DNA from 4 places in the Bacillus yunxiaonensis genome. Region 1 is predicted to be linked to each of the others. Evidence: riboswitches for the same ligand, from Rfam matches in the RefSeq annotation. Region 1 holds a riboswitch; each other region holds the start of a gene.

What was found. Region 1 has a riboswitch for S-adenosylmethionine ahead of WAX78_RS07420 (bifunctional homocysteine S-methyltransferase/methylenetetrahydrofolate reductase). Riboswitches for the same ligand answer to the same signal wherever they lie in the genome.
Region 2: another riboswitch for S-adenosylmethionine. It lies ahead of WAX78_RS17495 (sugar ABC transporter substrate-binding protein); the one in region 1 lies ahead of WAX78_RS07420 (bifunctional homocysteine S-methyltransferase/methylenetetrahydrofolate reductase).
Region 3: another riboswitch for S-adenosylmethionine. It lies ahead of WAX78_RS20720 (methionine ABC transporter ATP-binding protein); the one in region 1 lies ahead of WAX78_RS07420 (bifunctional homocysteine S-methyltransferase/methylenetetrahydrofolate reductase).
Region 4: another riboswitch for S-adenosylmethionine. It lies ahead of mtnW (2,3-diketo-5-methylthiopentyl-1-phosphate enolase); the one in region 1 lies ahead of WAX78_RS07420 (bifunctional homocysteine S-methyltransferase/methylenetetrahydrofolate reductase).

Annotation. Positions count from the first base shown of each region.
Region 1 covers NZ_JBAWSV010000002.1:255,601-263,349, forward strand. The annotation lists gene metH (methionine synthase) at 1-429, opposite strand, end outside; gene WAX78_RS07420 (bifunctional homocysteine S-methyltransferase/methylenetetrahydrofolate reductase) at 426-2,261, opposite strand; SAM riboswitch class I at 2,335-2,445, opposite strand; SAM riboswitch class I at 2,646-2,765, shown strand; gene WAX78_RS07425 (methionine biosynthesis PLP-dependent protein) at 2,839-3,951, shown strand; gene metC (cystathionine beta-lyase) at 3,948-5,111, shown strand; gene WAX78_RS07435 (GNAT family N-acetyltransferase) at 5,449-5,913, opposite strand; gene WAX78_RS07440 (MBL fold metallo-hydrolase) at 5,935-6,780, opposite strand; gene WAX78_RS07445 (ArsR/SmtB family transcription factor) at 7,134-7,424, shown strand; gene WAX78_RS07450 (class I SAM-dependent methyltransferase) at 7,583-7,749, opposite strand, start outside.
Region 2 covers NZ_JBAWSV010000006.1:25,979-33,727, reverse strand. The annotation lists gene WAX78_RS17535 (disulfide formation protein C) at 1-361, shown strand, start outside; gene WAX78_RS17530 (thioredoxin family protein) at 361-777, shown strand; gene WAX78_RS17525 (DUF1540 domain-containing protein) at 852-1,067, shown strand; gene WAX78_RS17520 (carbohydrate kinase family protein) at 1,164-2,093, shown strand; gene WAX78_RS17515 (hypothetical protein) at 2,379-2,651, opposite strand; gene WAX78_RS17510 (L,D-transpeptidase) at 2,868-3,641, opposite strand; gene WAX78_RS17505 (SDR family oxidoreductase) at 3,838-4,707, opposite strand; gene WAX78_RS17500 (NCS2 family permease) at 4,940-6,241, shown strand; SAM riboswitch class I at 6,331-6,439, shown strand; gene WAX78_RS17495 (sugar ABC transporter substrate-binding protein) at 6,526-7,638, shown strand; gene WAX78_RS17490 (sugar ABC transporter ATP-binding protein) at 7,635-7,749, shown strand, end outside.
Region 3 covers NZ_JBAWSV010000008.1:190,689-198,437, reverse strand. The annotation lists gene WAX78_RS20740 (TSUP family transporter) at 1-91, shown strand, start outside; gene pruA (L-glutamate gamma-semialdehyde dehydrogenase) at 250-1,797, shown strand; gene WAX78_RS20730 (PH domain-containing protein) at 1,843-2,259, opposite strand; gene WAX78_RS20725 (cysteine hydrolase family protein) at 2,655-3,218, opposite strand; SAM riboswitch class I at 3,414-3,520, shown strand; gene WAX78_RS20720 (methionine ABC transporter ATP-binding protein) at 3,639-4,658, shown strand; gene WAX78_RS20715 (methionine ABC transporter permease) at 4,648-5,313, shown strand; gene WAX78_RS20710 (MetQ/NlpA family ABC transporter substrate-binding protein) at 5,341-6,195, shown strand; gene WAX78_RS20705 (DUF3926 domain-containing protein) at 6,425-6,619, opposite strand; gene WAX78_RS20700 (ArsA family ATPase) at 6,612-7,749, opposite strand, start outside.
Region 4 covers NZ_JBAWSV010000002.1:69,254-77,002, reverse strand. The annotation lists gene WAX78_RS06365 (sensor domain-containing diguanylate cyclase) at 1-280, shown strand, start outside; gene WAX78_RS06360 (serine hydrolase domain-containing protein) at 376-1,506, shown strand; gene WAX78_RS06355 (NAD(P)-dependent oxidoreductase) at 1,511-2,395, shown strand; gene WAX78_RS06350 (DUF3909 family protein) at 2,400-2,732, shown strand; gene WAX78_RS06345 (hypothetical protein) at 2,761-3,039, opposite strand; gene WAX78_RS06340 (1,2-dihydroxy-3-keto-5-methylthiopentene dioxygenase) at 3,283-3,795, opposite strand; gene WAX78_RS06335 (methylthioribulose 1-phosphate dehydratase) at 3,773-4,411, opposite strand; gene WAX78_RS06330 (2-hydroxy-3-keto-5-methylthiopentenyl-1-phosphate phosphatase) at 4,408-5,067, opposite strand; gene mtnW (2,3-diketo-5-methylthiopentyl-1-phosphate enolase) at 5,064-6,308, opposite strand; SAM riboswitch class I at 6,373-6,479, opposite strand; gene WAX78_RS06320 (pyridoxal phosphate-dependent aminotransferase) at 6,533-7,723, opposite strand.

The sequences.
Region 1 (7,749 bases):
TGCCTGTCTTGTGTATGCCTCAATAAGCCCCTCAAACGTCACCCCACCCGTAACACTAATCGCTTTTGTCGTTGGGCCCATTGCACCAGCTACATATACTTCTTTTTCGCTCTCTATTACAGCCTGTTTTGCTAATTGAGCTGCCTTTTCATTTAACTCCTCATCTAAGTGAGAGAGATTATAATCACTTAGTACAATGTTCGTTGCACCAAATGTATTTGTTTCAATAATATCTGCTCCTGCTTCAATATACGCTTTATGAATATGTAAAATAACATCTGGGCGTGTTTTTACTAAATATTCATTACAGCCTTCATATTCTTCTCCGCCAAAATCTGCAGCCGAAAGGTCTTCTTGTTGAATCATCGTCCCCATTGCACCATCTAAAATTAAAATGTCTTGCTGCAATCTTTCCTCGATTGGTCTCATACATTCATTCCTTCTTTCTGCTCTTTCTTCGCCTGAATATACTTAACAAGTGCTTCTGTCACTTCGTACTTTAAAAATGGTGTAATTAAATAAATACCATTAAATAATTCCATTGCAACATCAATTAACTCTTGAGATATACGAATCCCTTCTGTCACTGCTTCTTCTGGCGTTCTATGTCCATCCATACGCCTTCTCACTTGTTCTGGAAGGGTAATGCCTGGCACTTCAAAATGCAGAAAATCTGCATTTCGTTTACTTACAAGTGGCATAATGCCAATAAAAATTGGCTGCTCAATATGCTTCGTTGCTTCATATACGTTTCGAATGACTGCAGCATCATAAATAGGCTGCGTTAAAAAATACTCCGCTCCAGCTGCAATTTTTTTCTCCATTCGTTTTACAGCTGCTTCTATATGTCTTACATTCGGATTAAAGGCCCCGCCCACTGAAAAATGGGTAGCTTCTCCAATTGTTTTCCCTAAAATAGAACGCCCATTATTCATTTCTTTAATCATTTTAATGAGCTCTACAGAAGAAAGATCATATACAGATGTTGCACCAGGAAAATCACCAACGCGGGCTGGATCCCCTGTTAATGCTAATACTTCCTCCATACCGAGCGCTGCTAATCCAAGTAAATGAGACTGAAGCCCGATCACATTATGATCACGGCACGTTAAATGAGTTAATACAGGAATATCGTTCTTTGTTAATAACGCACCCATCGCCATGTTTGATACACGAGGTGATGCTAAGGAATTATCTGCTAACGTAATAGCATCTGCTCCCGCACGCTTCAACGCTTTTGCTCCTTCAAAAAACCTTTGTGTGTCCAAAGTTTTTGGCGGATCAAGCTCAACAATCACTGTCGTTTCTTTCTTCGCTTTTTCTGCTAACGTAATTCGATCCACTGTATGTACACGCTTCGTTGTTATTACTTCTGTACGCTTTACAACTTCTTTTGCTGTTACAGGACGCTCATTTTCAAGCGCTCGTTTCATCGCTTCGATATGAGTAGGGGTTGTACCGCAACACCCCCCCAGTAACCTAACTCCTTGCTTAATAAATTCTGGCGCCATCTCTTCAAAATAAGCAGGGCTTCCTTCATATACATAACGACCTTCTACATACTTAGGAAGACCGGCATTTGGATATGCAGATAAATAACCATATTCAGGAATTGCTATCGTTTTAAAAGATTCAATCATATGAAGCGGCCCTAATTGACAATTTAATCCGACCACATTTGCACCATACTCTATAAGCCGCTTCAATACATCATCTACACTATTTCCATTTTGAGTTGTACCAGCCGCGTGAAGAGCAAGCTGTGCAATAAGAGGGACATTTGTTTGCTTTCGTAATACTTTCACTGCATGAAGCAATTCAAATTCATCATAAAAGGTTTCCAATAATAGACCATCAACATTTTCTTCTAGCAAGGCATTTGCTTGCTCTAAGAGCATAAATTCTCGTTCCATATCAGTCGTTGTAACTGCTCCAATGTGTTTCATACCACCGATTGTTCCAACAATTGCATTCTTTTCTGTCACTGCTTCTTTTGCATGTCTTACAGCAGCACGGTTAATCTTTCTTACGCGATCCTCAAGCCCATACATGCGCAGTTTCCCTTCATTTGCTCCGTATGTATTTGTTTGAATGACATCTGCCCCGGCTGCAACATATTGTTTATGAATCGAAATAATCCGCTCCGGTTCAGATAAATTCAATTCTTCAAAGCAGCTTTGTAAACCATGAGAGTGCAACAAAGTTCCCATCGCCCCATCCCCAATAACAATTCCTCTTTCCAATAAATCTAGTAATTTCACATATCTCCCTCTCTTCTTTCCAATATAAAAAACCCCCTCTTCTCAATGAAGAGGGGGACAGCATTTCATCCTCCTCTCATCATTCAGAACAATTTGTTCTGCAGGTCTTAGCACCGTTTCAAACACATTGTTTGAAGGTTGCTGGGTTTCACAGGGCCTTTCCCTCCACCACTCTTGATAAGAGTTCATTCTATTGTGAATGCCAAAAGTAAACATTATCCGTTCACTCATTAACAATCTTTGTTAATTTTTTCATTAATTTAGCATGTCAAAGTGAGAAAGTCAAATAAATTTAAGAAAAATAAAATTATTCAAAATATAGTTGCGCTTTTTTCCCGATTTGTTGTAAAGTAAAAAACATAATAAAAAACTTCATATTCCGAATTCTTATCGAGAGAGGTCGAGGGACTGGCCCATTGACGCCTCAGCAACCATTAACAAGCTTTTTATTTGTTAATAAGGTGCTAATTCCAGCAAATTTAGAAATGATTTGACAGATAAGAAGAAGACTATATTTGTCATATATAAGCCTTCTTCTTAGAAGGCTTTTTTATTTTGTATAAGGAGGAATTCTATTATGTCTACAATTGAAACGAAGCTTGCCCAAATTGGAAACCGCAGTGAAACAACAACAGGAACAGTCAACCCACCTGTTTACTTCTCCACTGCGTATCGCCACGAAGGAATTGGAAAGTCAACAGGGTTTGATTATTCACGAACTGGAAACCCAACACGTCTTCTATTAGAACGAGCAATCGCTGACTTAGAGCAAGGCGAGCAAGGCTATGCCTGTAGCTCAGGAATGGCTGCTGTTCTTCTTGTCCTTTCATTATTCCGTTCTGGTGACGAACTTATTGTATCTGAAGACTTATACGGCGGAACATATCGTTTATTTACAGAGCACGAACAAAAATGGGATGTTCGATGTAAATACGTAGATACACAGCATATACAAGAAATTGAAAAGGCCATTTCACCAAAGACAAAAGCAATTTTCATAGAAACACCAACAAATCCACTTATGCAAGTAACGGACATCGCAGCAGTTGCTACCGTTGCAAAACGTCACAAATTGCTTCTTATTGTGGATAACACATTCTACACACCGTATTTACAACAACCCTTAACAACAGGTGCTGACATTGTCCTGCATAGTGCTACAAAATATTTAGGCGGTCATAACGATGTATTGAGCGGACTTGTCGTTGCTAAGGGTGCAAAGTTATGCGAAGAACTTGCTCACTACCACAATGCATCCGGAGCTGTATTAAGCCCATTTGATTCTTGGCTTTTAATACGTGGCATGAAAACATTGGCACTGCGTATGAAGCAGCATGAAGAAAACGCAAAAGCAATTGTTGCCTATTTACAAGGAGAAGAATCTATAACTGATGTGTTTTATCCGGGAAAAGGCGGTATGATCTCTTTTAAACTAAAAAAAGAAGCATGGATTGATCCATTCTTACAATCTCTTTCTCTTATTACGTTTGCAGAAAGTCTTGGCGGCGTAGAAAGCTTCATTACATACCCTGCAACACAAACCCACGCAGATATACCAGAAGATATTCGCACAGCCCGCGGTGTTTGTAATCGTCTGCTCCGCTTCTCTGTAGGAATTGAGAATCAAGATGATTTAATTCAAGACTTACAGCAAGCACTAAAACAAGTAAAAGAAGGAGTGAGAATATGAGTTATTCACTAGATACGCTTTTACTTCATAATCGTTTTAAGCATGACAAACAAACAGGGGCTGTCAATGTCCCTGTTTATAACACATCCACATTTCATCAATTTGATGTAGATACATTTGGAAAATACGATTATAGTCGCTCTGGAAATCCAACGCGCGAAGCTCTCGAGGAAATCATTGCTTCACTAGAAGGTGGAAGCAAAGGGTTTGCCTTCTCATCTGGCATGGCTGCTATTTCAACAACGTTTCTTCTTTTATCACAAGGAGATCATGTTCTTATTTCTGAAGACGTATACGGAGGTACATATCGAATTGTAACTGAAGTTCTCTCTCGTTACGGCGTTTCTCACACATTCGTTGACATGACAAATTTAGAAGAAGTAGAACGAAAGATTCAGCCGAATACAAAAGTTTTTTATATTGAAACGCCATCAAATCCATTATTAAAAGTGACAGATATTAAAGCTGTTTGTGAGCTTGCTAAATCTGTTGGAGCGCTCACTTTTGTTGATAATACATTTTTAACACCCCTATTTCAAAAACCGTTAGAACTTGGGGCTGATATCGTTCTCCATAGTGCAACAAAATTTATTGCAGGCCATAGCGACGTTACCGCAGGATTGGCAGTCGTAAAAGATGAAGAACTCGCAAAGAAAGTTGGTTTTTTACAAAATTCTTTCGGAGCTATATTAGGGCCGCAAGATTGTTCCCTTGTCCTTCGCGGCTTAAAAACATTACACGTTCGCTTAGAGCACTCTTCACGAAGTACTGAAAAAATTGCCTTTTATTTGCAAGGGCATCCAAAAGTTAAAGATATCTATTATCCTGGATTACCGTCCCACGCCGGATATGAAACGCAGCACACCCAAGCAAGATCAGCAGGAGCGGTCCTTTCCTTTACACTAGAGTCTGAAAATGCACTAAGACAATTCCTAACACATATTCAGCTTCCTGTATTCGCCGTTAGTTTAGGTGCTGTTGAATCGATTCTTTCGTATCCAGCAAAAATGTCCCATGCTGCGATGTCACAAGAAGAACGTGAAAAACGAGGGATTTCAAATTCACTTCTGCGCTTATCTGTTGGATTAGAAAATCCAGATGATTTAATTACGGACTTTGAGCATGCACTTACGTATGTAGAAGAAGTTGTTATATCTTAAAAAGGGTTAAACTAGAGAATGATATAAATACAAATTAACAAACCGACATAAAACCCCTTTCTTTTTAGGTGGGCAAGAGCATCTGGCCATGCATAGAAGCGGTCAGGACCTTTTCCTACCACGTGCAAAGGTTAAAACAAAGGGAGAAAGCGAGTGCAGGTCATGTTTTGTTCTGCATAACAGGAACTTACATGTTGAAAAATCAAAACTGTAATTATTGGTATTCCGAAAAAGAATTATAGACCCAAAAAGTTCCTTCAGAAGGCTGAAGGAACTTTTTTTCATATAACTCCCGTTAGCGGAAGTAGAAGATGAAAGCTCATCTAACTTTAAAGTATTAAACTGATAATTTCATTAAAATTTGAGTTTCTTTGAACCCTAATCTTTTGTATAAGTCTTTCGCCGTATTCGATGCAAATACATTTAAACCTATTTCGTCATAGCCCTTTAATTTTAATTCCTCAATTCCGTACTGGATAAGCATCTTAGCTAGTCCTTTTCCACGATATTCAGGTAAGACAAATATATCATAAATAAATCCATGAATTGCATCTGTAAAGTAATCTTTATGTTGACCTAGAAGAATCCATCCTTGTATTTGATCCTCTTCTTTGGCTACTAGATAATATCCCCCTTTTTCCAGTATAGCGGTAAACATTGCATATACCTTTTCTTCCGGAGGGTTAACTGTATTACCAGTACTTTCATATACCCCAGCTGCAGAATGCTTTAAAATAACGCTCACATCTTGATTATTAGCTTTTATAATTGGAAGTGACATCATATACTCTTTCTCTCCCATCGCTATTAAAATAAGTTTTCATCACACTTCAATCTGCATCGTATCGTAAGCAAACGTTATATTCATACCTTCTGCTCGTAATTCAGCTTCGATTTCTTTCAGCTCATCATATCCATGGTTATCTACTTCTTCAATGTGCGTAATAATTGTTTGTTTTGCTTGTAATTGCTTCGCTACTTCTAGCGTATCTTCAAACGTCGCCTCGCGTATGCGTTCAATAAAAGTACGATCTCTTATTTGCTCTTTCGTCTTCCAATCAAACTCGACGATTCCCATAGGTAAGATTGCTACATCTAAATTACCAATTAAGTGAGCAGGCTCTTCCCATTTATATAATTCATCCATTGCAATTAATACTCGCTTTTCTTTTTCTTCTAATAAAAATGCATACACATATTGTTCATATAAACGAAACGGAGTAACTTTCACTTTATTTTTCTCGAAAGGTTGCTCATCTCGTAATACGATTAAATCAATCCATCCTTGTTGCTGCATAAATTGAATATGATCCCATGATCCTAGAAATTGTTTCATATCTTCTGCTACTTGCTCTGGTACATACACAGTAGTAGCCCAAGCTTTATTCGTTTCAAACGCCATCGTTTCCCAAATTCTCCGCCCCATCGTATGATCAGGATGCCAATGTGAGTAAATCCCGGCTTCTACTTTTGAAATGTGAGATCGCTCTAATTGCAATCGTATTTCCTCTGGTGTATCAATTAATAAATGAAGGTCGTGAATAAAAATACTTGGCCCCATTCTACTATATGGTAAACCTTTTTCCCTCGCCTCTTTACTTACTTTACTATAGCTACCTGGTCTTGGAATCGGCGTGGCACCACCTGTTCCTAAAAATTCTATCTTCATGAATATCCCTTCTTTCCATCCTTACCAATTTCTAGATTGATATATACAACTCCTTTTCTAATTATTCTAAAAATTTTAATTTATATTATTGAAAGAAACGTAAAATATGGTAAAATTGTGATATAAATGAAAATGTTTTTTATTAAGAACAAAAATATCCGTAATTTAAATTCACAAACCTTGATTTATCTTATTGGAAAAACGTCCAAAATTATCTAGTTTATTTACACCAGGTTCTCTTTTCTTACAGTTTCTTTACTTTCGAGCATTTTTTTTGCAACAACTGTTCTCTTTGCTTTAAAATTTTGTTATGTATATTATGGTATAACAGCACGCATGGAGGTGGAAAGAATATGTTAGAAACCTTTCAAAAGGAATTAGAATTGTATGAAAACAATGCGGAATTATTGAAAGTACTTGCTCACCCAGTTCGTTTATGTATTGTAAAAGGATTGATTGAACGAGGCCCAAGTAACGTTTCTACAATGTATACAGGTTTAAATATGCCCCAATCTACAATTTCCCAACATTTAGCGAAATTAAAAAGCGCTAAAATTGTTTCAAGCGAAAGAAAAGGGCTAGAAATTTACTACAAAGTAGAAAATGAAACGATTATTCAATTAGTTCGCGTATTACTAGGTTAGGGGTATTCAAATAAAAATAGGTCGTATTGTATATTTTTGATCTCATATCTTTAATATAAATATATATCATGAGAGAAAATATAAAAATACTACATAATCCTAAAAGACGTCGTATTAACCTATAAAACAAGGCGCAGAATTTTACTCTGCGCCTTATTTTATGAAAAAACATGTAGATAATGCTCTAAGTTTAAACACGAAATCCCCTTTTGCTGAATGACAACATCAAAAGCATCTCCCATACCACCTTGTAAAATCATAGAACGAATTGCACGGTTTTTCTTCTGTTTATCAGAAAACGGATTACGATCTTCATGATTTACAA
Region 2 (7,749 bases), on a different contig from region 1:
AAGCTTATATTTTTCCGAAATTATGAAATTTGAACCATGTACATTATGTTGGTACCAACGTATTTTTATGTATCCATTTGTGTTACTACTTGGCATTGCAGTTGCACGCAAAGATTACCGCATTGCCACATATTCCTTACCAATCGCAAGCATCGGTGCCTGTATATCGCTATATCATTATGCCCTTCAAAAGATACCTGCTTTCTCAGCAGCTGGAGCAGCATGTGGACGAGTGCCTTGTACAGGAGAGTATATTAATTGGTTTGGTTTTATCACAATTCCATTTCTAGCACTAACTGCTTTTGTAATTATTTCTATTTGCAGTTTTCTTTTACTAAAAACAAATAAGGAGATGAAATAATGAAGAAAATGTTTCTTTTTGGCGGCATTGTCGTCGTTTTATTAATCGCTATTTTTGCAGTAACAAAAGCTGAACAAAAACAAGAAAACAAAACAAATTACTACACAAATAAAATTTCTCTAGAAGATATTCGAAAAAACATAGCAGAAAAGAAAGATCAAATAATTTACTTCTACCAAACAGACTGTGTACACTGTCAAAAAGTATCACCGATTATTGTTCCAATGGCAAAAGATATGAATATTGATATGAAAGTCATTGACTTGGAAAATCAACCAGAGGCTGTGTGGGACGAATTTAAAATTACAGCTACACCAACTATCATTCACTTTAAAGAAGGTAAAGAAGTAAGCCGCATTGTAGGAGAACAACCGAAAGATAAGTTCAAAGAATGGTTTACAGCAAATAATAAGTAACAAGAAAAGGAAACTTCCTTTATACATGAAGTGAGTACAAAAATCTCACACTACTTGTATAAGGAGGGGATCCTATGCCAGAAGTACGATGTTCTGTCTCCAACTGTTCATTTTGGGGACAAGGTAACTTTTGTCAAGCAAATGCCATCCTCGTTCAACCTGACTCTCAAGAATCTATACAATCAGAGGACGAGTCATTTACAGATACAATATTATCTGGACAAACGATAGAAAGCTCGGCAACAACGAGTGTAGAAACATGTTGCCATACCTTTCAGCCAAGATACTAAACAACTACCCATCTCGCACTGCATGAGATGGGCTTTCTTTTTTCTCTTTTTCCTTTCATACTATATACAAAAGAAAACCAGTTAGGAGCGAATGAGATGAAACAAGTTTTCTGTATTGGAGAATTATTAATTGATTTTGTTTGTCGTGATACGAACGTATCGTTAATGAATGGGATAAGATTCGAAAAGAAAGCGGGCGGTGCTCCTGCAAATGTCGCTGCAGCAATTACAAAGTTAGGTGGAAAAGCTACTTTTATGGGACAAGTCGGAAATGATTCATTTGGAGAATTTCTAGAAAAAACTTTACGAGATGCAGATGTTGATACATCTATGCTTATAAAAGAAAAACAAACGACTCTTGCCTTCGTTTCTCTTGATTCACATGGTGAGCGTGATTTTACATTTATGCGCGGAGCAGACGGTGAATACAAGTTTGAACAAATTGATTTATCAAAAATAAAACAAGGCGATATCATTCACTTTGGTTCAGCTACAGCATTGCTGCCAGGACAATTAAAAGACACGTACATAAAGCTTTTGCAATATGCAAAAACAAAACAATTATTTATTTCCTTCGACCCAAATTACCGAGCTTCATTAATTACAGACTTGCAGCAATTTCGTAAAGACTGCATCACTTTCATCGCTAACGCTCATTTTATAAAGGTAAGTGATGAAGAAGCAACCCTTCTTACTGGTGAAACAAATATGTATAAAGCCGCTGAAGTATTATTATCATACGGAGCAAAAACTATTGCCATTACACTTGGGGAGCAAGGTACACTTCTTACAACAAACGAAGATCAAACTATTATTCCATCCATTAAGGTACAACAAGTCGATACAACCGGTGCCGGCGATGCTTTTGTCGGTGCAATGCTGTATCAGTTTGCAAAAGAAGAACGCGTTCATATGGATTTTACAACATTACAACAATATATATCATTTGCAAACAAAGTTGGTGCACTTACCTGCACCAATTACGGGGCAATTTCTTCCCTTCCAACACTTGAAGATATAAAGTGAAACTTCCATCAGTGGTTTTTTTCCACTGATGGAAAGCTCTCACCAATCGGGCGCATGCCAGCAGTTATCCCCCACCTATCTTCTTAAGAAAAGCGGAAGCGGCTCGCTCAGAATCGCAGGACGCCCGCGCCCAAGGCAGAGAGGCGCTTTTTGCCTCGTCCGAGGGGGCGAAACGACCGGAGATTCTAGCCACTAGAGCTGGACAATGCTTTCTCCTGAATCTTGAGGTGGGGGTTTTACTACCCACGAGTAGCGGGATAAAAGCGTACGATTAATCGTACGCTTTTATAATAAAATAACCCCCTGTTTCCAAGAAGCATGCATCATTGAAATGTATACAATAACAATAAAAACCGTACCAAATAATGTAACCCATCGATATATATCATTTCCACATTCTCTTGCCTCAACAAATGCCCATACAAAACCCACTAATAATAATAAGTCTATATATGGAATGTACATAGAAAAAATAAATGAAACAAACAAATATATAACAAATAAACAAAGTGTAATTAAAAAAATTGTAAATGCAAATTTACTGTCTCTATTTCGCATAGCATATGTCCCCCTCAGCTTTACAATATTATATTCAGAGGGGAATTTTGTTGCGTTAAAAAAGGATACCCTGCCCCAGCGGTACCCTTTATCCCGCATTAACGGGCAGTAAAGACTGAAGAAGAACAAGGCAGAAAACTGCCCGTAAAAGCCCGATTGGTTCAACTAACCATCAGTGGGGAATGAAGAAAAGCCCCCACTGATGGAAGTTTCACTTTATTCCACTTCATATTTTCGTTTGTATATATTACTCAGTACAGAGTAAGGGATTTGTTCATACCTTACCGTTGTTTCTTTTTCATCCATAATATATAAATTATTCCCTATGTAATACAGTCCTTTTTTTCTTTGCGAATACACAGGATATACTTCATTTGGTAATACTGTTTTAACTGCTGTAAATTGCCCGTTCGGCTCTTGCCAATATATTTTCGTCTGATCTATCATCCTAATCTTACCAATTTGTTCTTCCTTTACCACTCTTCCATTCCAACTAACAACCCGGTATCCAAATTGATGTGCTGCATATTCAGGAGATGTATGAAAATGAGCAATAATTACCTTCGTTTGTAATGGAACTCGGTCATACAGCCATTGAATATCTCGATCATACATACGAATACATCCATTTGACTGACGACTGCCAATCGACCATTCACGATTTGTCCCATGAATCCCATATTCATTTTTATTTAAGCCCATCCACCTAGTGCCGAGTGGATTATTAGGTGCACCGCCCGGAATATTTTTTCTGTGATATGCTTTATTTTTATATTTATTAATAATGCAAAATGTTCCTTCTGGCGTGGGAGTGCTTGTCCTTCCTGTTGTGACAGAAAAAGTTCGCACATAATTTCCATCTTCAAAAAAAGATAATTGGTTTGTCTCTAGATTTATAAGTAATAAATGATCTGTCTTCTCAGCAGAAACAATTGGTACATATAAAAAAAAGAAAAGAAATAACAATGTAAGTGAACATGCTTTTCTCATCAATGTCACCTCCACATTCCCCTCAAAATCTCACCATAACATACTATGGTTCATTTAGTTTTTACTATAAATCCAATTCTTATGAATGAGAGCTGACCTTAAAGGTCAGTCTCTTTTTTACGCGCTCTTAAAAATATCGGCGCTTCGGCACTATCCGACATGCAAATAGTCGGTTCACCAGCTAGTCCAATACCATCTAACCGTTTACAATAACGCCGCCATTAATATGAAGCATTTGTCCAGAAACATAAGTAGAATCATCAGAAGCTAAATACACATATGCCGGTGCTAACTCAGATGGTTGTCCCGGCCGTTTCATTGGTACATTGCTGCCAAATTCCGATACTTTTGTCTTATCAAAACTTGATGGAATCAGCGGTGTCCAAATTGGACCTGGTGCAACTCCGTTAACACGAATACCTTTTGGAGCTAAAGATTTTGCTAATGAACGTGTAAAGGAAACTATCGCTCCTTTTGTTGCTGAATAATCGATTAACTGCTCATTTCCTTCATACGCCGTAATGGAAGCAGTGTTCACAATTACATCACCTTGTTTTAAATGAGCAAGTGCAGCTTTTGTTATATAAAAATACGAGAAGATATTAACCCGAAACGTCTTTTCAAGTTGCTCTGCTGTAATTTGCTCTAAACCTTGCTGCGGATATTGCTGAGCAACATTATTTACAACAATATTTAAACCTCCTAATTGCTTTGCAGCCTCCGCTACAACTTGCTGACAATGCTGTTCATCACTTACATCTCCCGGAAATAAAAAACATTGTACACCTTGCCCTTCTACCCAGCGCTTCGTTTCTTCTGCATCTTCATGTTCATCTAAATAAGCAATCGCTATATTCGCACCCTCTTTTGCAAAAGCAATCGCTACTGCTCGGCCAATTCCGCTATCCCCCCCTGTAATAAGTGCATATTTCCCTTGCAACTTCCCACTTCCTTTATACCTCTCATCTATACATTTTGGGCGTGGATTCATGATTTTCTCAATTCCCGGCTGTTTCTCTTGATGTTGCGGTGGCAATGTTTTCTTTGGTTGTTCTTGTTGTGTCATACAGAAAAACCTCCTTATCATATGTCCTTCTTATGATGTGCGAAATCAAAAAATATACTTATTCTTACAAAAACGAAATATATGCGCAAAAAAGACGTTTAATATTCGAAATTTCATCATAAAATACAGAGAAATATGAAGTTTTTTATACAAAACTCTTGCAAAAAAATAACATAACGAATATTATATATAACTGTTGTGACAATTATTCGTAAAAAGAAAGGATGTTTTTATGTTTAACCTTTCAAAACATCAAACTTCTATTAAAACTGAAATTATGGCTGGTATTATTACCTTCTTAACAATGGCATATATTATTGTCGTAAACCCTGTCATCCTTGGTGATGCAGGCGTTCCATTTGAACAAGCATTTACAGCGACAATCATCGCCGCTGTTGTTGGAACATTATGTATGGCACTCTTTGCAAATTTACCAATTGCAATTGCACCAGGTATGGGTTTAAATGCTTACTTTGCTTACTCTGTTGTAAAAACTCATGAAGGTATGACATTTGCAATTGCTTTCTCTGCTGTATTCGTAGCAGGTATGATTTTAATTTTGCTATCATTAACTTCTTTCCGTACAAAATTACTGGAAGCTATTCCTGAAAATTTAAGACACGCAATTACAGCTGGTATCGGTTTATTTATCGCATTTATCGGCTTACGTCTGACAGGCATTGTTACGAAGCATCCCTCAAATTTGGTTGGGCTTGGGGACCTTCACTCTCCGCCTGTCTTGCTTGCTTTGGCTGGACTTGCTATTACGTTAGTACTTATGTCTTTAAACGTAAATGGCGCATTATTTATCGGTATGTTATTAACAGGAGTTATCGCTTACTTTACTGGACAATTAACGTTTTCAAACGGAATTACATCTCTGCCAGGTTTACCTGAAGGCGTAATTGTTTCCAATCCAATCACAGCGTTTTCTGATGTAATTAACTACGGATTATATGGCGTTGTCTTCTCGCTCCTCCTTGTAACATTATTCGATACAACAGGTACATTACTTGGAGTTGCACAGCAAGGTGGATTTATGAAAGATGGAAAACTTCCAAATTCCGGACGCGCCCTTCTTTCAGATTCTATCTCAGCAACGATTGGCTCAATGTTCGGTACAACACCAACGACTGCCTATATTGAATCTTCTGCTGGCGTTGCAGCTGGTGGCCGTACAGGTTTAACAACACTAACTGTTGCGATATTATTTGCAGTAGCTGCATTCTTTGGCCCGCTTGTCGGCGCAGTATCTGGTGTTGCCGCTATTACATCTCCATCATTAATTATTGTTGGTAGTTTAATGATGGGCGCAGTTCGTCACATTGATTGGGATGCATTTGATGAAGCTTTCCCAGCATTTTTAGTCATTTTAACTATGCCGCTTACATCAAGCATTGCAACAGGTATTGCACTCGGCTTCATTTCATACCCGCTTATGAAAATGGCAAAAGGGCAATTCCGTGCAGTTCATCCACTTGTGTACGTATTTGGTATTTTGTTCGCTTATCAGTTAGTATTCTTACCACATTAAGCTTCCTCTTTATGAGGAAGTTTTTTTATAAAAAAGATTTGACACTTATATATAAATGTGGAATAATTCGAACTAGTTAAATATTTGATGTCTTATCAAGAGCAGGTGGAGGGATGAGCCCTACGAAGCCCGGCAACCGACCCATAAATGGGCACGGTGCTAATTCTTACAACACGCATATGTGTTGAGAGATAAGAGAAATGTGATAAGACGTCTTTTCTATGAAAAGGCGTTTTTTATTTCCTCTCCCTCCCCGCTCTTGTAAATTGGGGAGGGATTTTTTTATGAAGAAATTATGTTCAATCTTATTAATTATTCTATTATTCACATTAACAGCCTGTAAAAGCGAACAAGATGCTGTTTCAACACAACAACAACAAACAGCTACAAAAGAAACAACTTCAAAACAAGAAACTTCACAAACGGAAATTCCAAAACAAGTACAAAAACCTTTAAAAGTTGCTTTAATTATGCAAATGTCTATTGGCACTTTCTCTTCTCAATATATTGAAGGAGTAAAAAAGCAAATTGAACAATTCGGCGGAAGCGTTCAAGTGTACAACTCCGATAACGATTTAGCAAAGATGGCTGCCAATTTAGATGCTGCTATTAACGCAAAAGTGGATGGAATTTTAATTGATCATGGGCGCTCTGAAGCATTAAAACAAGGTGTAGAAAAAGCATTACAAGCAAATATTCCCGTCGTAGCATTCGATAACGATTTACGTTTACCTGGTGTTACTGTTATTGATCAAGATGACTATAGCCTCGCATGGAAATCGTTAAAAACACTAGCTGAAGATTTAAATGGAAAAGGAAATATTGCCGTTGTATGGGTTGGCGGATTTGCTCCTATGGAACACCGCAGTGTCATTATCGATGCCTTTTACAAACGTTACCCAAACATAAAAGAAGTAGCCCGCTTTGGTACAGCTAGTAACAATACCGCTCTAGATACGCAAGCACAAGTAGAAGCATTGCTAAAAAAATATCCAAAAAAAGGAGAGTTAAATGCTATTTTTGCCGCTTGGGATGAATTTGCAAAGGGTGCAGTAAAAGCACTAGAACAAGCAGGCCGAACAGATATAAAAGTATACGGTATTGATTTAAGCAACGAAGATTTACAACTCATGCAAAAATCAAATTCTCCATGGGTCGCAACAGCTGCTACAGATCCAGCTGAAGTAGGGAAAGTACAAGTACGCTTCTTATATCAAAAGATTGCAAGAGAACATACGCCAGATATTTATTCATTAGAACCACACCTTGTAAAGAAAAGTAATTTACCGACTGAAAATGTAGCAATGGAACAGCTATCGAAATACATAAACGGCTGGGGCAACTCAAAAGATGCTTACTCACCTTGGATGAATAAATTAGAGAAGGAGAAGAAATAATGACATTTTCACTCCAAAACATTACACATCATTATACAGATGTCCCGGTATTACAAGATGTTTCTATGACGATTAAAAAAGGACAAATACACGCGTTACTAGGAATGAACG
Region 3 (7,749 bases), on a different contig from region 1:
AAAGGGTGTAGGATATATACGGATTTTATTTTTGGTCGTAACCATTTTGTTAATTGGAAAAAATTTCTGGGAATACGTTCACGTTTTATAACAGGATGCATATGCATCCTGTTGTTTTTTTATTTATTATATTTAAAAAATTATTTAATTTTAAAAATATAAGTCTAAGAATATTTGAACAAATCTAAATTATCGTGTAGAATAATGTTGTATTATGTAAACGTTTTTTTCTAAGGGGAGGCTAAAATAATGGTAGTAGCATACAAACATGAGCCATTTACAGATTTTACAGTAGAGGCAAACAAAGTAGCGTTTGAAGAAGGTTTAAAGAAAGTAGAATCTTATCTTGGACAAGACTATCCATTAATTATTGGGGGAGAAAAGATCACTACAGACGATAAAATCGTTTCTGTAAATCCTGCAAATAAAGAAGAAGTCGTTGGCCGCGTTTCAAAAGCAAGTCGTGAATTAGCAGAAAAAGCAATGCAAGTAGCGGATGAAACATTCCAAACTTGGAGAAAAACGAAGCCAGAAATGCGTGCAGACATTTTATTCCGCGCAGCTGCAATCGTTCGCCGCAGAAAGCATGAGTTTTCCGCAATTCTTGTGAAAGAAGCAGGTAAGCCATGGAATGAGGCAGATGCTGATACAGCAGAAGCAATCGACTTCATGGAGTATTATGGTCGTCAAATGTTGAAATTAAAAGATGGCATTCCAGTAGAAAGCCGTCCAATTGAATATAACCGTTTCTCTTACATTCCATTAGGAGTAGGTGTTATCATTTCTCCTTGGAACTTCCCATTTGCAATCATGGCAGGGATGACAACAGCTGCAGTAGTGTCTGGTAACACGGTATTATTAAAACCAGCTAGTACAACACCTGTAGTAGCAGCGAAGTTTATGGAAGTATTAGAAGAAGCTGGCTTACCAGCAGGCGTAGTAAACTTCATTCCTGGTAGCGGATCTGAAGTTGGAGATTACTTAGTTGATCATCCTCGTACACGCTTCATCAGCTTCACTGGATCACGTGATGTTGGTATTCGTATTTACGAACGCGCAGCAAAAGTAAATCCAGGACAAATTTGGTTAAAACGTGTTATCGCTGAAATGGGCGGTAAAGATACAATCGTTGTTGATAAAGAAGCAGATCTTGAATTAGCAGCAAAATCTATCGTTGCATCTGCATTTGGTTTCTCAGGACAAAAATGTTCTGCATGTTCTCGTGCGGTAATCCATGAAGATGTATACGATCACGTATTAAATCGTGCAATTGAATTAACAAATGAATTAACAGTAGGAAACCCAGCTGTACAAGGTACAAACATGGGACCAGTTAACGACCAAGCTGCATTCGATAAAGTAATGAGCTACGTTGCGATTGGTAAAGAAGAAGGTAAACTTGTAGCAGGTGGCGAAGGTGATGATTCTCAAGGTTGGTTCATCAAGCCAACAATCATCGCTGACGTTGCAGAAGATGCTCGTCTTATGAAAGAAGAAATCTTCGGACCAGTTGTAGCATTCTGCAAAGCAAAAGATTTTGATCATGCACTTGCAATTGCGAACAATACTGAATACGGTTTAACAGGAGCTGTTGTTTCTAATAACCGTGAACATATTGAAAAAGCACGTGAAGACTTCCACGTTGGTAACTTATACTTCAACCGTGGATGTACTGGTGCAATCGTAGGTTACCAACCATTCGGTGGCTTTAACATGTCTGGTACAGATTCTAAAGCTGGTGGACCTGACTATATAGCATTACACATGCAAGGAAAAACTACTTCTGAAACTCTATAAGAAGTATAAGAAAGGCCTTCTCAACCGAGAAGGCCTTTTTGTGTATTAAATAGAATGATCTTGAAGAAGTGGACATTTTTCTTGTACTTTTTCTATAAATAAATCGGGGTCTTTTGGTAATGATATGAGCGCTATATCATAATTGCTATAAGTAATTTCTAATCGCTTAAACGTCCAGGCGGGAGCAGAAAGTAAGTTGTATGTATATCTGATGTTAGTTATTTCGTGAAGTGGAATCATAATTTTGACAAAGCCAAATACAGCAACGAGACGTGTATTCGTAATCTCGTGATAAGAATGAAATAATGCCCATAGAAGCATAAGTATAATAGGTAAAATGATAATACCTATTATAATAGAGCCTACATCAGCCTTTTCATTAAAAAAGAGAATAAAAGGTATTGGGCATAATGCAATAATGAGTAAGGCAAGTAGTGGATTTCGTTGAATTGGAAATCTCATTCGTTGCACCTCCTTCTTTATCATTTTACCTTATTTTGGTTTTTTTGATTAATTTAAATAAAAAACACACAAAATGACAAGAAAATTTGACCCATTCGTCATATTTCCTTGTATAAATTTTATAAATTTCCTGTATAATACAATTTGAAGGAAAATCTATGATTAGACAAGAAGACACCGCTTTCAGTTTGCTCGCTGAAGGCGGTGTTTCTTTTTTTATACCTTAATAAGAATATAGAATTATAGGAAATGAAAATGTACTAGAATACAAATTTGTCCCGCTATTCGCGGGCCCCCCGCCTTCGCTTTTCTACAGAAGCTAGGTGGGGGATAAAGAAAACCCCCACTGATGGAAGAGTAAGAGAAGTGAAACGATACAAAGAAAATCCCTTTGGTTAAGACCAAAGGGATTTTTCATGTTGTAAAAACTCTTCTGTGCTAATTACCTTAGCATACACTTCATTTAAAGAAGCTAGAATTGTATTGTGAATGTATACAGCTGGAATAGAAACATTTTTAAAGATTAAGTCTTTCGTTGCACATGCATCATGTATCACTGTACATGTAAAGCCAAAATCAAAGGCAGCTCGTACTGTAGCATCAATGCACATATGAGTCATCATGCCGCATATAACAACTTGTTCGATCTGTAAATCTTGTAATTCTTGGAATAGAGAAGTTTCTCGAAAACTATTTGGATAATGTTTCAATATGACTGTTTCTTGCAGCAAAGGACGAACATTCTCATGAATGTGTATACCTTCTGTATTTGGAAGAAAAAATGTTGCATTTTCGCGAGTGGAAACATGCTGGATATGAAAAATAGGCTGATTTGTTTCACGGAAATGTTGAAGTATGCGTTTTGCATATTCACTTGCTTCGCTAGCATTTCGCAGTTCCATCTTTCCGTTTGGAAAATAATCGTTTTGGATATCAACGAGTAAAAGAGCAGTTTTCATTTCAGTTACAGCCTCCAGTTTTGATTTTGTATTCGTTTAATTATTCCATTATTTTAGAGAGTTTTCCTTTTAGAAAAATGTGAGATAAAGAAATTTACATTAAATTAAAACTGAAAAGTTTAATTTTTTAGTTGACTCTTACTTTTCAGAGTTTTATAATGAAAATTAATTAAATGACAACTAAATCGATATGAATTCTTATCCAGAGAGGTGGAGGGACTGGCCCTATGATACCTCAGCAACGGATTCTTTTGAATACCGTGCTAATTCCAGCAAGCTCTTTGGAGCTTGGAAGATAAGAAGATGTGAGCGTAGCATATTCAAGTGCCCTTCTTCTTATGAAATTGGATAAGAAGAAGGGCATTTTTTATTTGCCTCAAGAATGACTTGGAGTTGTTACAGCAAATAGGAGGGAATAGGATGATTTCATTCGACAGAGTGAGTAAAGTTTATGAGTCGAGCGGTCAATCTGTACATGCGGTGGAAGATGTATCCTTAACGATTGAGCAAGGGGAAATTTTCGGTATTATCGGTTTTAGTGGTGCCGGGAAAAGTACACTTTTACGTTTAGTCAATATGTTAGAGCGTCCAACATCAGGTATTGTGTCTATTGATGGGAAAGATATTACATCGTTATCGACAAAAGAGTTACGACGGTTGCGTCAAAGGATTGGGATGATCTTTCAAAGCTTTAATTTGTTCCATTCACGAACAGTATATGGAAATATTGCTTATCCACTCAAATTAGCGAAGTTACCAAAGAATGAAATTAAAAGGCGAGTAACAGAATTATTACAATTTGTCGGATTAGAAGATAAGGCGAATTATTATCCAGAGCAATTATCTGGAGGGCAGAAACAGCGCGTTGGCATCGCAAGAGCACTTGCTACATACCCAGATGTACTAATTTGTGATGAAGCTACATCGGCATTGGACCCAGAAACAACGTCAGAAATTTTAAATCTATTAAAAAAGGTAAATAAAGAATATAAGGTTACAATTCTTCTTATTACGCATGAGATGCATGTTGTAAAAGAAATTTGTCACCGGGTTGCTGTTATGGAAAAGGGAAAGGTGATTGAAGAAGGCACGATTTTTGATGTATTTACAAGACCGAAAACAAAAACGACACAAAACTTCGTAAGGTCTGTTATTAATGATCACTTACCAGAGAGTGTAATCGCTAAAATTCAAAATGGAGGACTCATTTACCGTATAACATTTACAGGTGAAGCAACAGGACAGCCGTTATTGTCCTATATTGCTAAGCATTATCACGTGGATGTAAATGTACTCTATGGAAATATTATTGAATTACAAGGTATTTTATTTGGGAATCTTCTTGTTGAACTACAAGGAGAGGCAAAAGAAATTCAAAAGGCAATTCAGCATCTACGCTTGCAAGTTCAATTGAAGGAGGTCGAAAGTCGTGCAAGTTGATTGGAGTACATTTTGGCCGCGGATTGTAGATGCGACTGGGGATACGGTATTAATGGTTATTGCTACCCTTATATTCGCTACAATTCTTGGTATACCTCTAGGTTTACTTTTATATGTAACAAGAAAAGGTAATTTTTTAGAAAATAAACTGGTCTTTTCTATCCTTAATATTGTTATTAATACGATTCGTCCTATTCCGTTCATTATCTTTTTAGTAGCTCTTAGTCCTGTGACGCGTGCTGTTATTGGAACAACGATTGGAACAGCTGCTGCCATTTTTCCAATGACAGTTGTTGCTTCTATTGGAATTGCCAGAATGGTAGAAACGAACCTTGTTTCTGTTCCGAAGGGAGTTATTGAGGCAGCCCAAGCAATGGGAGCTTCTCCGTTAAGAATTGTTTTTGAAATTCTCGTTCCAGAAGCTTTAGCACCATTAATTTTAGGGGTTACGTTTATGACAGTTGCACTAATTGAATTTTCAGCAGTAGCCGGTCTAGTTGGCGGCGGCGGTCTAGGAGATTTATCAATGACATACGGATATCAACGTTTTGATACATCCGTTATGTTTGTAACAGTTGTATTATTAATCATTCTTGTACAAATTGCGCAAAACTTAGGGAATTATTTTGCGAAGAGATTTTTACGTAGATCATAAATCAGAAAAAGAAAAGAGGAAAATGAAATGAAAAAAATATTAGCATTTGCACTTTCAGCCCTTGTGAGTGTATCGGTATTGAGTGGTTGTGGGAAAGATTCAAAAGAAGCAGCCGCGAAGGAAAAAGTGGTTCGTATTGGTGTAACTGGATCAGACGGGGAATCATGGAATATCCTCAAAAAGAAAGCTGAAAAAGAAGGAATTAAAATTAAGCTAGTCGAGTTCTCTGATTATACTACACCAAATAAAGCGTTAGCCGATGGAGATATTGAACTAAATGCCTTTCAACATATTGCATTTCTAGAGCAGTTTAAAAAAGAACATAAACTAGATATTACAGCAATTGGTACAACGCAAATTGCCCCAATGGGATTATTCTCAGAAAAGTATAAGAAACCAAGCGACATTCCAAATGGTGCAGAAATTGCAATTCCGAATGATCCAACAAACCAAGCTCGCGCGTTAAAACTTCTCGATGCAGCTGGATTATTAAAATTGAAAAAAGATTTTGGTTTATTTGGTGATCCAAGTGGTATTGTTGAAAATCAAAAAAAATTAAAAATCACACCGGTTGTAGCGCAGCAAACACCGCGCGTATTAAAAGACGTAGCAGCATCTGTTATTAACAATGGCGTAGCAGGACAAGCAAAACTTGATCCAGTGAAAGATGCTATTTTCTTAGAAGATCCAAAGAATGATAGTGCAAAACCATACTTAAACATTTTTGCTGCTCGTACGAAAGACAAAGATAACGCAACATACAAAAGGATTATTGAATTGTATCACTCTAAAGAAGTAGAAGAAGCACTAAAGAAAGAAACAAATGGTGGATCTATTTCTGTGAATCTTCCATTGAAAGAGATTGAGAAGATTGTGAAATAATATTGGGTTTAATTAATTATCAGATGAGCCCCCTCTGCTGATAAGTAGTTCAACATATAGCACCTAACAGACAATACCCTAATTTTGTACCCTCTAATTCTGTGAAATATAGAATCTCATATTTGTTAGGTATAGCAAGTAGAAGAGGCCAAGATTTTTCTTGGTCTCTTCTTATATAGTTATCCCGCATTAACGCGCAGTAAAATCCTCCACTGATGGAAGTTTCACTTTATTCAATTGTCACACGTTTTAAAGAGGTTTCCGCAGGGTGTTTCTGTTCTTGTATATAGGAAGTTAGCTCTTCATGAAACATGTTCAGCACCTCGTTTGCTCGCTGCTGAAGCGGGGCAGGTAATTCGTTTATCACATACGCTCCAATCTCAATTTTCGTCCGAATTATTTTCCGCAATAAATCTTCACGCATGAACAACACCTCCAAATCGAATGTTGAGTACATCACCTTCAAATTTTGCTCCTTGGATGGACAAATGCGTTAATGTTTTTGGTAAGGTAATGTTTCGTTTGACGGAACCAGCGCGAATAATAAGTTCGTCACCTTTTTGATTTAAAGAGAGTTCACTTTTATCAGAGAACGGAATCGAAAGAACAAAAATATATTCGTCCCCGTTCTTTGTTACATATTGCGTCCGTCCGTTGAATTTCACTGCAGTTGGATCCGAATCATTTTTAAACAAAGCATCCCCAACACGCTCTAACATAGATAAACCAACTACTTCCTGTTCAAACATTGGTGCTTCATAAATAGGAAGCGGCTGAAAACTATCTTGAATCAATGCTTTATATTTCTTTTGTGTATCTTTCCAGGCCTGAAAATAAGAATCTGTGACAGTGTCAGGAATGATGCGATTAATCATGATGGCATCAACATTGTAGTCATATAAGTTTAAATATGTGAAGCTACGCTGTGCTTCTTTAATAACCATTTTTTCTGGATTTACAACAACACGAATACTTGTTACTTCTCGGTTGGATAAAATATCTCTCATTTCACCAAGCTGTTCGAGAGTATGAGTTAATTCACCCATGACATCATCGGTAGGAAGAGGGAATCCAATAAGAGGCTGTGCAACAGGACGTACAACTTTTAATACTTTACGTTTAATTGGAAAGAGTTTTTCCATCCACCAGCCGAGCATATCGGGGAAACTTAGCATAGCTAATGTTTCACCAGTGGGAGCACAATCAATAATGATGACATCGTATGTTTTTTGCTTATAGTAATCTAATACACGTAGTAAGCTAATTAAATCTTCCATACCTGGGAACATAGTAAGTTCCTCTGTAGTAATATCGTCAGCTGCTTTTGATGTAAACAGTAATGTAATATATTTTTGCAGTTTACCCCAGCCCTTTTCCATTTCATAGATTGTATTAATTTCTTGCGCCCATAGGTTTTCACGGATTTCTTGTGGCTCTGAAGACAGTTTCATCCCAAAGGAATCTCCTAAGCTATGTGCAGGGTCTGTACTCATGACTAACGTTTTTAACCCTTGTTTTGCACTTTTGATTGCTGTTGCTGCTGAAATACTTGTT
Region 4 (7,749 bases), 190 kb from region 1:
GCCGCATCATGTTTTTGCACGGTGGGACGGAGAAGAATTTATTATTTTTTTGTCTCATACAACAGAAAAAGAAGCATTTCAAATTGCAGAATCACTTCGTTTTTTTATCGAAACAAAAAAATTTTCTGGAATTTCAAAGATCACAGCAAGCTTTGGTGTTGCTGCATACGAAAATGGAATTACGAAAGAAATATTGATGCATCGAGCAGGTATTGCATTATATGAAGCGAAAAACAAGGGGAAAAATCAAGTGTGCTTATATAGAAAAGAAAAAATGTAACATTTTTCGCAACAAATTGTTGCGATTTTTTTTTATTGTCGGATAATGGTGAAGAGGGGAATAATTATTTAAGATGCGACGGAGGATTTTTAGTAATGAAGACGTTATGGAGTACCATTATTTTTTTGCTTTCTATTTTATTAGTTGGGAGCTATTTCTTTTTTAAAGTACCTGCTAAAAAAGAAGCAAAGTCAACAAAAACAATACCCTCTACTGAAACAATAAAAGAAAGAGAAAAAGAAAAAGAAAAAGAAAAAGAAATTGATTATACGGCTGTTACGCAAAAACTAGAACAATATTTAAAAGATAAACAATTTAACGGCTCGGTTCTCGTTTCATATCAAGGCCGTACAATATTCAATAAAGGGTATGGCTTCGCGGATGTACAAAAACAAACTGAAAATACGCCGCAAACAAAATATCGAATTGGTTCTATTACAAAAACGACCATTGCGGTATCAATTCTACAGTTGCAAGAACAAGGGAAGGTAAATATACAGGATAATGTGAATAAATATATTCCTTCTTTTCCTGCTAGTAAAAATATTACGTTGTATCATTTATTAACGCATACATCGGGACTCCCTGAACATGGAAAAGGGAAAGTCAATGCATCATCTCGCCTTAATTTAGTGACATGGCTGGGACAACAACCAACCGCCTTTCAACCTGGAAGTGGCTGGTTATATTCGGATTATAATTATATGGTGCTAGCTTATATTGTAGAAAAACTCTCGGGTCAATCCGTAGCACAATATGTTACAAATCATATCTTTATTCCCGCAGGAATGACGGAGTCAGGTATGGGAGAGGCACCAACAAGAGATGCAAATTTTTCAAAAGGATATAAAAGGAAAGAGAATGAGCTTGTGTTAGCGCCTAAATTAGCAATGAATTGGTTATATGGATGCGGAGAGATGTATACAACGGTGCAGGATATGAAAAAACTAGATGAAGCAATTATGACAAATAAGCTTATTTCTGCTGAAAGTTTAAAATTAATGCTAACACCATCCTCCGAAAAAAAATATGCATTTAGTTTATATATATATCCTGATTATTATCATAATCATGGTGTACTTTCGGGATGGAATACATTTAACAATTTTAATTGGAATAAACAATTATTTGTGATTGTATTTTCAAATGTGCAAAATGGAATTGATGATGGGTTTAATAATGAGTTTCGTAAACTTGTGAGTGATTTATTAGAGAAAAGGGGATAAGAAGATGAAACAGATATTGCCACCGGCTTCTATTGGTTTTGTTGGTACAGGTGTTATGGGAAAAAGTATGGTGCGTCATTTAATAAAAGCTGGTTATATTGTTTATGTATATAATCGTACAAAAGAAAAAACAGCAACTCTGATTGAAGAAGGTGCACACTGGTGTGATTCTCCTAAGGAAATTGCAAAAAAAGTAGATGTTGTCATGACTATGGTTGGTTATCCGCATGACGTGGAAGAAGTATATTTCGGTGCAGAGGGGATTCTTACTCATGCCAAGCGAGGAACGATTACGATTGACTTTACAACATCAACACCAACTCTTGCGAAACGTATTTATGAAGAAGGGAAGAGCAAAGGAATTCATGTATTAGATGCCCCGGTATCAGGCGGCGATATTGGAGCAAAAGAAGGGCGCCTTGCGATTATGATTGGTGGGGATGAAGAAGTATATGAAGCATGCTTACCTTTATTTGAATTGTTAGGTAAAAACATTATGTTGCAAGGAAATGCAGGTAGTGGTCAACATACAAAAATGTGCAACCAAATTGCAATTGCATCTAATATGCTTGGTGTATGTGAAGCACTTGCTTATGCAAAAAAGGCAGGTTTACATCCAGAAAAAGTGTTACAAAGTATTTCTACTGGTGCAGCAGGTAGCTGGTCATTAAGTAATTTAGCACCGCGTATGTTACAAGGTGACTTTGAACCAGGATTTTATGTAAAACATTTTATTAAGGATATGAAAATTGCGTTAGCAGAAGCAGAACAGCTTGGATTATCTGCACCTGGCTTAGCTCTTGCGCGAGAATTATATGAACAATTGATGCAAGACGGTGAAGAAAATAGTGGAACACAGGCATTGTATAAACGATACATAAAGGAGTGAGTGCATGGGCTTGGAGAAATTTGATAATATCATTGATACGGTACAGCGCGCAGAAACAATTCATATTAATGATAAGCAACTGGCTGCATTTAAAAAGAAGTATAATTTTGAACCGGTATTTGAATATGGCAGAGATGAAACAGGTCGTTATGTCATTCGCACAACGAAAGAAATGCTAGAAGAGATGGAATTTTATTTAGCGTTAAAGTACGAACGTGATCTCATTGATGTATATATGAATGCAGAAGTAGCTGGGAAATTTTATGTTTCGGTTAGTTATGGAGAGGATGCACTTCATTTACAGGAGCTATTTCAATTCTTAGAAGAAAATAAATAAAAAAGTCCTCATATGAGGACTTTTTTATTTAAGAAAGGCCTGTTGCGCGGCGTGCTTTTTCAATTGGAAAGGGAATGACTTCACCCATTCTAGTTCGAGTAAATCGTTTTGTGCGAGAATGACGTAATATATATAGTGCAAACAGTGTACAAACAGGAATTGCACCATATAAACCAAAAAATAAAGCGCTTACAGAAGATGCGACAAAACCGATCATACCGACTTCTAATTCCTCCATAATAGCTCCCACAACAGCAGGTATAGACCCGCAAACGACACCGAAAAGAATGGCTAAAATTAACTCCATGTATTCCCTTCCTCCTTTTTACAATTTCACTTGTTTTTTCTATTATTTGTATTATAACACATTTTAAACAGAATATTCAGAAAAAATTCACAAAATGTTCATAAAATTGTAAAAAATTATTCAACAAAAAATGCAGGTTTATCTCCTGTATAGAGATAAACCTGCCCATAGGAGGATGTATATATGTAGAGTGAATAAAAGGAAGAAAAAGGGGAATCCATTCCTTTTATTCAACGTACTACCTTAGTAAATAGGAACCCAACCTTCAGTTGTCACAAAAATACGAATTGCGACAACTTGACGATCATCTTGAAGTGTAAAGTAATGTCTCGTGTTTTCAGGAACCGAAATTAAATCGCCTGGTTCAAGTTCAACATCAAAGAAACGACCATCTTTTCCTTGAATGGCAAAAATGCCATGTCCGCTAACAATAAAGCGAACTTCATCATCAGTATGATGGTGTTCTTGTTTAAAGTTTACTAATAATTCATCTAAATTCGGTGTTGCGTTAGAAAGTGAGATAACATCGCTTGCTTGATAGCCGCGGCGCTTAGAAACATCAGCGACCTCTTCTGCGAACACTGCTAAAATTTCTTTCTTACTTTCATCAGTTAATGCATAGTTTTCTTGTAAATGAGCAGGAAGTTTTATGATATCCCATTTCTCATACAAAACACCTTCATTTTGTAAAAATTGTTGTACTTCTATTTCTTTTTCAATACGAGTGTTAACTTCATGAATACGAATTTGCGCCATGTTGAACGCCTCCTTTAATTGATAAAAGTTTAATATGGAACTGGAATAGAAACTCATATGCTTCTAATCTTTTTTTTGTATCAAAGCTATCTTTTCCCCATACTGTAATACCGTGATTTCGGATTAAAACTGCTCCTGCATCTTCATAAATATGATTACGGAAATTCTCACCTAACGTTGGAATATGAGCGTAATTTTCAATGATTGGAATTCGAATAGAGGCTCCTTCTTCCCAAATGTTGAGAGCTTTAATAATTTCTTGATTGCAGAGTACAACTTCTTTGTCATATACGTTTGTAATGACATTGTTATCGGTTGTATGGACATGCAAGACGCATGCAGCGTTTGTATTGTTATAAATGTGAGTATGTAACAATGTTTCTGCAGAAGGGCGTAAATCTGTTTCTAAAACAGGATCCCCATTTTGATTGACTAACAGAAAGTCATCTGGCGTTGTTTTTGTTTTATCTCTTCCACTTGCTGTAATGAGAAAGGTAAGTGGATTGTCGCTCACTTTTATGGAAATATTTCCGCTTGTTGCTGGAAACCAATTTCGGTCGGTTAATTCTTTTTTCAGGTCACTTAGCTCTTGCCATTGACGAAATAACTGTTTCACTTTATCACCTCCAACAATTTCCCTACTTCGTTTTGGATATCATGAAATGTTTCAAAAGGTGTATAAGAAATGTGATGTTCTTTGCATTTTGTAATAAGAAAGTCACGAGCAAACACTTTATCAGCAAGTTTTGCGGCTTGTAAATCTGTAATAGAATCCCCAATTACAATTTTAAAATTATTCCGTGAACTTAAATTGCGAATAAGCGTTGATTTACAAAGACCACATTCATTTTCACAATGTTCATCACACAAATGTGGCCAATTTACTTGAATTGTTTCATTAGAAAAATCAGTTGTATTACAATAAATTTGCTTAAAATCAACAAGTCCTTCGAGAAGAGGATAAACAAAAAAGTCCATTCCTCCTGATATGATATAAAGTGAGATATTGTTATCTCGTAAAAACTGTACAAATTCTATAAAGCCAGTACGAATGACTGCGGTTTCTTTAATGAAAGCTGTAATCTCATTTTGTAGACTTGTAGGTAATAGAGAAAAAAGTTTTCCAACACCTTCTTGAATAGAAAGTTCTTGTGATAAAATTTGTTGTTTAATTGTTTCCGCTTCTGGCGGTGCAAACTTTTCCATAATGGCAACAATATTATCGTTATTTGTAATTGTGCCATCGAAATCGCAAAAAATTTGAATACTCATGCCTTCACCTCTCCAGAAGGATTGCCCCATAAACGCAAGGCGGCTTGTAAATTAGGATCATTAACCTCATGAAGAGGTATGTTTGTTAGCGTTGCATCGATAGCAGATCGAAATGCTTTTCCGCCTCCCTGTGCGCCAGATGGGTGTCCGTGAATACCGCCACCAGCATTAATGACACATTGCTGACCAAAATCACGAATAAGAAGCGGAACAAGTCCTGGGTGAATGCCAGCAGATGGAACAGGAAAACTTCGTTTAAATGGCTCATTTTCATCTGTAAGTGATTTTGCTAAAGAAAGTGCTTCTTCTTGTTTTAAAGCGACAGTTCCATAAGGTGATGGAAATAATGAAAAATCTGCGCCTGCATAGCGAAGGAGCTTGCCGAGTAATAAGGAAGATGAAAATCCATATAAATCAGATGCTATGTAAGTCCCGCTTACTGCTGGGTGTGCCATGATTGGAATAGAAATATCATCGTCCTCCGCTAAAGCTTGTAAAACATCAAGTCCATAAGCAAATGCATTGAAGAGTAATAGATCAGCTCCAGCTGCAACGGCTTGTTTCGCCTTCTCTTTTAAATCATAAGTGCGTCCTGAAAGATTAACAGCATATAACGTCTTATGACCATATGTTTCGTAAACGGACTGCAATACTTCTTTTCCAGCTCGGATCCGTTCAGACAGTGGTGTTAACGGATTATCAAATAAAATTTCGTCATCTTTTACAATGTCTACACCTCCGCTTGCTTGATCGCGAAGCTGTGTTTTCAAATAGCCGATATTTCGGCCAATCATTCCTTTGAAAATACTCATGAGAAGAGGGCGGTCGTGAACTTTCAATGTGTTTCGTATCCCATTAATACCAAATTTAGGACCTGGAAAAAGCTTTTTTATATCATCAGAAAATGTTAAATCAATTAATTTAATTTCTCCGTCTAGTGACAATTTTCCGAAAACAGTGGTGAAAATTGCTGGTAAGTCGGTACTGAAGTTAGCAGATGGATAATGAATTTTAATAAGGCCTCGCTTTACTTTTTTATCAAGGTATATATTTGTTTTTTCGTTGTTTTCTAATTCTTCCACGCTAATGACGGAGCCTTTATGTTGTTTTAATTGTTCTTGTAGTAAGTGAGGTAAGTGTGTCCACGAACCAACTGTTAAACCGAGAGCGATTTGCTCTGCTTTGTGAATTAAATTGTGAGAATCATCATGAATTAAGTATGTTGCTATTATTCCGCTCATTTTCATAACCTCCTAGTTGAATAAAAAAAACCTCTCAGCTAAGGAGAGGTTTTTTACAACCAGCTCCTTATCTGTCAGCGTAATGCTGCGAGAATTAGCACCGTGCCTACATAAAGTAGATCGGTTGCCGGGTTTCATCGGGCTCGTCCCTCCACCTGCTCTTGATAAGAAGTATTTGGAAATGCTTTAATTTTTTTTGATAACTGAATTTTGACAGAGAATTTTTATGTTGTCAATATTTTTTTGAAAATTTTTAATTGATCAATTCTATGAACTGCTTCTCGAAGGCGTTCTTCTGTATGTAATAAACCAACGCGAATATAACCTTCTCCGTGTTCACCAAATCCGATACCTGGTGCGACGGCAACGTGTGCTTGCGTTAATAGTACATCAGCAAATTGCTCTGACGTATATCCATCTGGAACAGGAAGCCATGCGAAAAAAGATCCTTTTGGTGCAACAACATTCCAGCCGATAGAACGACAAGCGGCAATTAAAGCATTTCTTCGAGATTCATAGCGTTCTACTAGTTCATCTACGCAAGTTTGCGGACTTAATAAAGCTTCGCAAGCAGCTTCTTGCACGGCACCAAAAATACTGACGTACATATGATCTTGTAATAAGTTGATCGTTTCGATGACACTTTCATTCCCAACGGCAAATGCAATGCGCCATCCTGCCATATTATATGTTTTTGATAACGTATAAATTTCAATGCCAACATCTTTTGCTCCATCCACTTGTAAGAAACTAATTGGTTTTTTGGTATCAAAACCGATAGCACCATATGCGAAATCATGACAAACTAAAATGTCATGTTTGTTTGCATATGATACAGTTTCCTCAAAGAATTCTGTTGTTGCAACAGCTCCGGTTGGATTATTTGGATAGTTTAAAAACATTAATTTTGCTTGTTCAGCAGTTTGTTTATCAATCTTTGTATAATCAGGTAAAAATCGATTTTCTGCTAATAATGGCATTGTTGAAAACTTTGTTTTCGCTAAGGCAACACCTGATAAATAATCTGGATAACCAGGATCAGGAACGAGAATTGTATCGCCTGGATTTGTAAAACAAAGCGGTAGCTCAACTAATCCGGCTTTCCCGCCAAATAAAACAGCTACTTCGGTTTTGGGATTTAACTGTACACCGTATTCACGCTCATAAAACGTAGCGACAGCTTCTTTTAAGCTTTCATGTCCGCGAAATGGCGGATATTTATGATGAATTGGCTGTTCTGCTGCACGCTGTAGTGCCGTTACGATATGCGTTGGTGTTGGCTGATCTGGATTTCCTTGTCCTAAGTTAATAACATCATGCCCAGCTTGCACGGCTTTGTTGACTTTTGTGACAAGCGTAGCAAAAAATTGTGTTGGTAGTGATGTTAATACCTCAGAAGGTTGAAAATGTTTCATACTTTCCACCTCTTTTGAAAATTGTT